3 regions of the Coprobacillus sp. genome follow, and region 3 is predicted to be linked to each of the others. Evidence: riboswitches for the same ligand, from Rfam matches in the RefSeq annotation. Region 3 holds a riboswitch; each other region holds the start of a gene.
What was found. Region 3 has a riboswitch for cyclic di-GMP ahead of AC5M21_RS06250 (Ig-like domain-containing protein). Riboswitches for the same ligand answer to the same signal wherever they lie in the genome.

Region 1: it holds a riboswitch for cyclic di-GMP, as region 3 does, so the genes downstream of both, rlmD (23S rRNA (uracil(1939)-C(5))-methyltransferase RlmD) here and AC5M21_RS06250 (Ig-like domain-containing protein) in region 3, are expected to answer to the same signal.
Region 2: it holds a riboswitch for cyclic di-GMP, as region 3 does, so the genes downstream of both, AC5M21_RS05480 (sensor domain-containing diguanylate cyclase) here and AC5M21_RS06250 (Ig-like domain-containing protein) in region 3, are expected to answer to the same signal.

The regions. Positions count from the first base shown of each region.
Region 1 covers NZ_CFJNYH010000002.1:21,250-24,543, reverse strand. Annotated here, with positions in the region: gene rlmD (23S rRNA (uracil(1939)-C(5))-methyltransferase RlmD) at 276-1,415, opposite strand; cyclic di-GMP riboswitch class I at 1,616-1,700, opposite strand; gene pepD (beta-Ala-His dipeptidase) at 1,745-3,178, opposite strand; gene AC5M21_RS01050 (Smr/MutS family protein) at 3,191-3,294, opposite strand, start outside.
Region 2 covers NZ_CFJNYH010000010.1:69,232-72,525, reverse strand. Annotated here, with positions in the region: gene dnaA (chromosomal replication initiator protein DnaA) at 1-479, shown strand, start outside; gene dnaN (DNA polymerase III subunit beta) at 627-1,730, shown strand; cyclic di-GMP riboswitch class I at 1,820-1,897, shown strand; gene AC5M21_RS05480 (sensor domain-containing diguanylate cyclase) at 1,953-3,294, shown strand, end outside.
Region 3 covers NZ_CFJNYH010000013.1:41,821-45,114, forward strand. Annotated here, with positions in the region: gene AC5M21_RS06250 (Ig-like domain-containing protein) at 1-1,321, opposite strand, end outside; cyclic di-GMP riboswitch class I at 1,417-1,502, opposite strand; gene AC5M21_RS06255 (glycoside hydrolase family 1 protein) at 1,574-2,974, opposite strand; gene AC5M21_RS06260 (MurR/RpiR family transcriptional regulator) at 3,128-3,294, shown strand, end outside.

The DNA of each region.
Region 1 (3,294 bases), on a different contig from region 3:
AATATCTGTAACTATTCCAGAAATTACACTACAGTGCCTCATTCTAACCACCTCTTTTATGATGAGTATACAAACTCTACTATTAGTATAACATAAACATTCTTCACAAGAAAGTGAATAATTATTTCCATAATTGTAACTATATTTTCACTTTCTGCTTTTCATATCCTCTATTTATTTAGGTTTTATTCTGTCAGCTTTTATATAAACATATATGAAAAGACCTATTTTTAGGTCTTCAAAACAATATATTCAATTGAAAAGGTTAAATAACATTATTTTTGATTCATACCTTTTGTTAGGCATATAACTGTTTCAATTGCTTGTGTTTGTGGAAACATATCAAACGGATAAATATCTTGAGTTTGATATCCAATATCCCAAAACCATTGTAAATCTCTAGCCTGAGTAACTGGATCACATGAAACATAAATAACTTGCTGAGGTTGCAGAATATGAATGGCTTGAACAAATTCTTTTGTACTTCCCGCTCGAGGCGGATCCATAATCACACAATCAATTTGAGTACGTTGATTTGCCATATCTTTCATAAATTCAGTAGCATCCTGATTATAAAAATGAATATTATTAATCTTATTCATTTTTGCATTATTCACAGCATCCTTATAGGCTTCTTGATTCAGTTCCACACCAATCACCTGACTCACTCGACTGGCAATCATCATTCCAATTGTTCCAATTCCACAATAGGTATCTAAAACAGTTTGATTTTCTTTCACCTCTAACAAATCGCTAACCTTTTGATAAAGTCTTGTACACTGTTCATGATTAATCTGATAAAAAGATTGAGCAGATATCTTAAAAGTTAAACCACACAATTCATCAACAATAAAACCTTTTCCATATAGAACTTTTTCTTGTTGAGATAAAACAATACTCGTTTGTCGTTTGTTGACATTTAACACAACTGTTTTAACACTTGGACAAGTTTTCACCAATTCACTGCAAAAATTCTTAGAGCCTTTAAACATTGGCTCAGTAACCACCAAAGCTACTAAAGTTTGATTTGTTTGAACTGCCCTTCTAATTAATACATGTTTTAAAAACCCCTTATGTCTTTGGTGATCATAAATTGAAGTTCTATATTTTTTTAACAAAGATTGTATTTTTAATAAAATATGATGTGTTTCCTGATCATGTAACATACATTGTTGAATTGGAACAATCCGATGCGAACCTTCTTCATACAAACCATATTCATATCTTTGATTAAAAGCAATAATAACTTTATTACGATATTCAAATGGATTTTGCATACCTATAACAGAATGTACTTGAACAGGAAATTTTTGAAATAATTTCTGACAATATTTTTGTTTTTTGATGAGTTGTTGGGAATAATCCATATCTAGATATTGACAACTCCCACATCGTTGACTCATTTGACATTTCATATATTTTCCTTCTCTCTTTGACTAAGATTTTTTCTTATTTTTTAAATAAAAAAGTAAAAGCATTGCTGCTCTTACTTTCGTTTTCATACAAGACGATTGAAAGGGATGAGCGTCTTTGAAATGAATAATAACATATCCATGTATGAAAACAATATGCAAACCAGATATAATTTCATATACCCTTTCCAATACAAATGTTGATTGGCAACTGGCTGTCATTCTCATATGAGATTAGACCCTATAGCTTTGCGTCACTATTTTTCAATAGTTTTGCTATTTACATATCTGGGCACATTGTAACATTTTTCAATAAATTTGTATAGTCTGAATTATAAAGTTTCAATAAATGAAACAAGCAATTGGTAGGTTTTGAGAAAAGATTCTAATTCTAATTTTTCATCTGGAGTATGAATATCGGACATATTTGGCCCCATTGTTACAATATCTAATTCAGGGATTTTCCCTTTCAAAACACCTGTTTCCAATCCTCCATGAGTTGCAACCTCTTTTAATTTGAGACCAGTATATTGCTGATAAAAAGCTTGAAATTGACTCCTTAATTGAGAACTTGGATCGTAATCCCAACCCGGATAATCTCCTGACACCTTAACATAAGCATTATATAAAGAGGCAATTAATTCTAATTGTAAAGACAGCTCTACGCGAATACTCTGTAATGGTGAACGAATAGAATAATCTATAGTCACACAATCATCATGAGTACGAACAACTCCCATATTTAATGACACTGTTGTTAAACCAGCAATAACTTGTGACTTTTCTATCATACCATTAGGTGCTAAATACATAATTGAAATAATAGCCTCACTATCTCGTGAACATATACACACTGGACATTCTTCTTCATGAATAGTGATAGAAACACCTGGATCACTCATTTCTAATTCTTTATAGATATCATTCTGATAGGCTTGAACCAATTCATAAAGTGATTTAAAAGGATTAGAACTTGCAAAAGCCACAGTACATTCTCTTGGAATTGCATTGTTTTTTAATCCACCAGTTATATCGATTAAACGAATGTCCATACCTTCTTTTAAGAAATGGTATAAAACTCTAGCAGCAATTTTATTAGCATTTCCTCTGCCTTTATCAATACACTCTCCAGAATGACCACCTAAGAGCCCTCTAACTTCTAAAACATATACTGGAGAATCATTATCTTCACCCGTTATCTGTTTCGTAATCATCAAATCATTTCCACCAGAAGATGATGTACATGTCTCACCTTCTGTTTCACTATCTAAACCAATCATTCTTTTAGCAGATAATTGAGTTTCATCTACTCCAAATGCACCAAATAATCCTACCTCTTCTTGCACTGTAAAAACACATTCTAGAGGCGGATGCTTTAAAGAATCATCAGTTAAAATTGCTAACATGTAACAAACCCCATAACCATCATCAGCACCTAAAGTTGTTCCATTGGCATGTAAAAATCCATCTTCAATATACAAATCAAGTGGATCATTTTCAAAATCATGCTGGCAGTCATTATTCTTCTCATTGACCATATCTATGTGAGCCTGTAACATGAGTGGAACATGACTTTCATAACCATGACTTGCATCTTTATAAACAATCACATTATTCATTTCATCTCTAAAACAGCGCAAATTATGCTCTCTCGCAACAGATTCTATATAATCAGCAATCCTTTGCTCATTATAAGAACCATGAGGAATCTTTGCGATTTCTTCAAAATAATTAAAAATTGGAATACTTGTATCTAAAACAGCCATTTCTTATCCTCCTTATATTAATGTCCGCAATATCAATTCAGTAATACCAGAATTCATTGACAATTCTACTCTCATAATCTTAGGATGACTGCGATATTCTCTACGAATCATATCAC
Region 2 (3,294 bases), on a different contig from region 3:
ATCCAATTACTGAAGAAGTTTTAGATTTTATTGCCAGTCATTTTAATACAGATGTTAGAGAATTAGAAGGAAGTTTAAAGCGTTTGCTTTTCTATAAATTAATATGTGAAGAGAAGCGTGATTGTATTGATCTTAATTTTGCTTTAGAAGCATTTAGTGATACATATAAAAACCAACCAATACAAAAGAAAGAATTAACTGTTTCAAATATAAAAAAATGTGTTGCTGATTATTATAATTTAACTGTATCTCAAATTAATTCAAAATCACGGACATCTAATATTATAGTTGCTCGTCATATTTCAATGTATCTCGTTAGAGAATTAATTAAAGATATATCATTTATACAAATTGGTCATGAGTTTGGTGGTCGTGATCATTCAACAGTTATGAAAGCTTGCGATAAAGTTCAAAAGAAACTTGAAAAAGATTTAAACTATCGACAAGCTATTGATGACATAAAAAATAAGCTTGTGTAAAAGTTATGCACAGTTATCCACAACTTATTCACACATAAAAATTAAAAAAAGAATGATAAAATCATTACTTTTATAAGTTATTCATATTGTGCACAACATTATTATTATGATATTATTTAAATAATAGTAAATAAAAGGAGAAAAATGATGAATTTTAAGATTAAAAGATTAGCATTATTAAATGCTTTAGCAAAAGTATCTAGAGCTGTCTCAATGAAAAGTCCTTTACCAGTCTTAACAGGTATTAAATTTGATTTAAAAGATAATGAATTAATTTTAACTGGTAGTGATAGTGATATTACAATACAAACAAGTATTAAAGAAAATATTGAAATTATTCAAACTGGTTCTGTTGTTTTATCCTCTCGTTATATATTAGAGATTATTAAAAAAATTGATTCTGAATTTGTACATATCTATATTGTTGATGGAACATTAACAAGAATTAAAGGAGCTAATTCTAAATTTGATTTAAATGGAACTTCTTATATTGATTATCCAAGAATTGATTTAAATAAGTCTGGTGTTCATTTACAAATGAAATCTACAGATCTAAAAGAAGCCATTGAACAAACATCATTTGCAACGAGTGAAAAAGAGACACGACCTGTTTTAACTGGTGTTAATTTTAAAGCCAAAGATCATGTTTTAGAATGTATTGCTACTGATAGTTATCGTTTAGCCAAACGTATTTTAACAATTGATTCTGATGTTTCATTTAATATTATTATTCCTAAGAAAAGTTTAATTGAAATTAGTCGTATTATTGAAAAAGATGAATTTATTGATTTATATGTCTCTGATCGTAAAGTTTTATTTATTTTTGATTCCGTTTTAATTCAAACAAGATTAATTGATGGTTCTTATCCTGATACAAGTCGATTAATTCCTCATGAACATAATTATTCAATGTCAGTTGACAGTGTCAGTCTTCTTAATTCCATTGATAGAGCATCTTTATTATCAAATGAACAGACAAACATTATCAAATTATCTATGAGTGAGGATAATGTTATGCTTTCTTCTTATTCTCAAGAAATTGGATCTGTTGAAGAAAATTTATCGAAAGCTTTTTATAAAGGTGACGATTTGAGTATATCATTTAGTGCAAAATACTTAAATGATGCTATTAAAAGTATTAATGGAGAAAAAGTAAAAGTTTTATTTACTGGAGAGATGAAACCTTTTATTATTATGGATTTCGAAAAGGATGATATTATTCAATTGGTATTGCCAGTAAGAACATATTAATTTAAAAAGTATGATTTAGTCATACTTTTTCTTTATTTGTCGAATTCATTTTCTTGAATATATTAAAGTTTATGATATAATAACGGTGTTATATAAATAAGCAAAACTATTGAAAGATAGTGACGCAAAGCTATAGGGCCTCTTTAACGTGGCAGCCAGTTGCACAAATGTACAAAAGCAGGCTGTTTTGTCTGTTTTTTTTATTTCATGAAAGGAGAGAATATGAGTAAAAATAAAACTTTTATTAAAATAGTAGTTATATTTTCTTTAATTATTATCTTATTTGGCTCGTTCTTTCATTTCGTTCAGCAAATTAGTGATATGAACACTCAAAAAATATTAAATCATTTAGAAGATGTTGGTAAGGAAACTGCCAATATTTATAACTTAAAATTCAAATCTTTACAAAATGTCATTGTTAGTACAGCTGAAATTCTTGGAAAAGTGGATCATTCAGATGATGAAATTGGTAATATACTCGATACAGTTGCTCAAGGCCAGGAATTATTTCAGCGTGTTTGGTATATTGATAAAAATAAAACATTGCATAATTATAAAAAGGATATCATTTTAGAGGATCATAGTTTATATATAGATGAAATTTTTAAAGGTCATTCTGGTTTTACAAATCCATTTACTTCTTTATATGATAACAAGAGTGTGGTTGTTGTTGTTTATACACCTATTTATAAGAATAATGAGATTATTGGTGGTTTAGCTGGGATTGTTGAAGTTAACAATGAAACACAAGATTATATTTATAATGATGTATTTAATAATGAGGCATATGTTTTTGCAACATCTGCAGATGGTCAAATTATTTCTAAAATTAAGAATAACAATACTTTATATTTTGGTGATAATTATTTTAATTTTTTAAATAATAATGTTTATTTTATGGATAGTAATTATGATGATATTGTAAATAATATTCAGAAAAATAAATCTGGTTTTGCTTCCTATCGTTATAAAAATGATGAAAGAATGATTTATTATACGCCTGTTAAAATTAATAACTGGTATATTTTCAATGTTATTTCTAATGATATTATTGATGATTTAAATGATCAAATGAATGGTGAAACAATAAAATTAATATTAGAGATTATCTTTGTTTTTGTTGTTATGTTGTTTATCTTAATCCGTTATTTTATTAAGATTAATAAAATGAATGAAGAAGCAAACAATCAATTAAGAACAAGTAATAAAAAAATTGAAATGATTTTAAAGCAGACAAGTGATCGTATTTTTGAGTATGATATAGATAATGATAGTTTAATACTTGATGCCTGGAATGATTATCCAAAGATTATTTTAAATAGTTTCTTAAGTAATCTGCATAATTATAATTTTGTTTCAAAAGAACATGAAAAATTATTAAAAGAGAAATTTCATGAGATTATAAATAATAAAGATAAGATAGTATTTGATGCTAAATTACCATATATTAGTAGAGATGATGAGACATGGTTCCATGTTTCAATGATTTATGTTAATCAAAATAAGCGATTAATTGGAACTTTAAGAAACAGTACAACAGAAATGAATGAATATAACTTGTTGT
Region 3 (3,294 bases):
CAAGGTACTGAGTAATCTTAATCTGACTTTTATTTTGTAAAGAAAGATTATCCAAAAGTATTTCTATTTTATCAATTGTAACTTGATCAATAGAATTTTTATCTATCATTTTTGCTGTTGGTTCTATAGTTATCGGTTTTCCATGAGTTAATGCCTGTTCAATAGCATTGATTGTATCTGAACTCATTGCACCTTCTGGTACATTAGAGTCAATAACAGAGTTTAATAGTTCTTTTAAGACTTCTAATGATTTTTGATCCACTGTTACTTGTGTGCTGTCAAGTGATTCATCTATTGCTGGTAGACTTGATATGATAATGGGCTTCACCACTGTTACATTGCAAGTTGCTGATTGACCAGCTGAAGATGCTGTAATGACAGCATTACCTTCTTTTAACCCTTGAACAACTCCTTGTTCATTAATTTCTGCAATTGATGAATCAGAAGTAATCCACATTATTTTTGAAGTGGCTTGTGATGGACTTATAGTTGCAAGGAGTTGAAATTCCTTTCCATTTTCTAATAAGAGTTTACTTTTATTTAAAGTTATCTTTTCTGCTTGAATTTCTTTTTTAAACTTCGCTCCTTTATACAAAAAGGATGGCAACTGAGTATTGTTACTCATTATCTGTTCAAACTCAATAATAGAATTTTTTTGATCATAGTTAAATAATAAACATGTAGAGTACGTATATACATACAATTGATGATTATATTTTACAGAACCATCACTATGAATGATATGATAAGAATCAAGATGATTATCTGATACAGTCATATCCTGAATAGTCACTTTTCCATTTTTATCAATAACGATACTATTATCTTTTGAATCAACGTATGTCCCTGCAAAAAGAGAACGATCAAAAGAACTTCCACTCTTTTCTCCAAAATCAATATTTGCATTATTATTTAACCCAGCACTTTGGATTGAAAGATAACTATAAGAATCTCTAGATTGATTCAATACAGAAGCAGGTATCTTTGTACATTTGTTAGAATCCAATTCCACACTATAAACTCCCCAGTCATTTTGAAAACTCACATGAATATCAGAAGCATCAAGCTGCTGATTATTTTCTACAAAAGAATCTATTTTTAAATAGACATCTTGTGAATCATTTTCTAAAGTGATGTATGTTTTATCAAATCCGCCAAATTGAAGGGGTGTTGGTGAATAAGGAGTCCAATCATTTCCATTATAACTTATTGAAAAAGTCAGTGCATGATTGAAACCAGTCTCAGCATGTCCCACTATCCCTAAAGACAACATCAAAACAAATACTGCAAAAACACAAAACACCTTTCTTAATTCTTTCATTACATTCTCTCCCTTTGTCATAATATAAAAACGCAAACTATTTCCACACGAAAAATAGAATGCGTAATTGACTACAGGTATATCAACATTATCATATTGGCAACTGGCTATCCTACTTCAACAAGCTTAGACCCTATAGTTTTGCGTACTCCATTTTTCAATGGGCTTGCTATTTACATATTTATTATATGCACATATATACAACAACGTCAATAAAATAATCCATTATTAAAATATTATGTTTAAATACCTTTATTCAAATTCGTTTGTTCTTGCTACTTCTCTAATCCATGAAGCAGATTTCTTTTCTTTACGTTTATATCCATCATCTAAACAGACTCTAACAAATCCATAACGATTCTTAAAAGCATTACACCAAGACCAGTTATCAATAGCTCCCCAATAATGGTATCCTAAACAGTTGGCTCCATCTTCAATTGATTTAGCAATCCATTCCAAATGATCTCTCACAAACTCAATTCGATAATCATCTTGAATTGTTCCACTATCATCCATGAACTTCTCTTCACCTTCAACACCCATACCATTTTCAGAAATAAAGAATGGCAAATCAGGACATTCCGTTTTGATTTTCATTCCAAAATCATAAATTCCTTTTGGATAAATTTCCCAGCCACGATGAACATTCATTTTTCTTTCTGGCCAGATATAAGGTTTTGCAATACATGGTAAACCATTTTCATCAAATTTTGAATCTGGTGCCTGGACTCTTGTTGGCTGATAATAGTTAAACCCTAACCAGTCGACCTTTCCTTGTGCTAAAATCGCTTCATCACCAGGACGTCTATCAATTTCTACTTTCCAGTCATTTTCAACAGTATCCAATACATCTTGAGGCAAATGTCCATGCGCCACAACATCTAACCACCAGCGATTATGCAATCCATCAGTCATACGGACTGCTTCTAAATCTTCTGGTGATGGATTTTCTTTTGTATAAGGAGGTGCAAAACAATTAATCATACCAATCTTGGCACCTTCAATTAATTTTCCTTCTTCTTGAAGTTTTCTAAAATTCATCACTGCTAAACAATGGGCCAATGTAATTCCATATTGAACATTGATAGATTGTTTGAAGTCATGTAAATATGGGTACCAAGCTCCATGTAAGAATTGTTGTTCTGGTTCTACAATTGGTTCATTGAAAGTAAACCAGTATTTCACTTTCATACCAAACTCTTCCATTGCCTTTTTGACAAAGTTTGCATATGCTTCTACTACTTCCCTATTTTGCCAGCCACCACGCTTAATTAAGTACTCTGGCATATCAAAGTGATACATATTCATATAAATATCAATCCCATTTTCATTCGCACAATCAATTAATTTATGATACCATGCAGCTCCTTCTGGATTAATATTGCCATCTTGATCTAATAATCTTGTCCATTGCATAGATGTTCTAAATGATTTAAAATTCAAACTTTTTAATAACTTAATATCCTCTTCATATTTATGATACATATCATTTCCAACATATGAACCGACATTATTATGGAAGGCATTGATTTCCTGATCAGAATACATATCCCAATATGAACGAAGTCTTCCACCAACGTTCCATGATCCTTCAGTTTGTGGTCCAGACATTGCTGCACCAAAGAAAAAATCTTTAGGTAATTTTATTGTCATTGTTATTCCTCCTTAATTTACACCCCTATTATATTTGAAAATGATATAAGGGTAAACAAATATTGAATTGTTTCAAAATAATTTCATAAACATTTCATAAAATCTTACTTTTATGAAACTTCGTTTCATGATATACTAATACTGGTGATAAAAATGAGCATAATGACACAGTTAGAATTTGAATTAGAGTTTTCCGAATCTGAAAAAGAGATTGCAAAATATATTTTAAATCATGGTGAAGCTGTTTTAAGTATGTCCGTTAAAGAACTTGCTAAACATACTTATACATCTCCAGCAACAATAGTAAGACTATGCAAAAA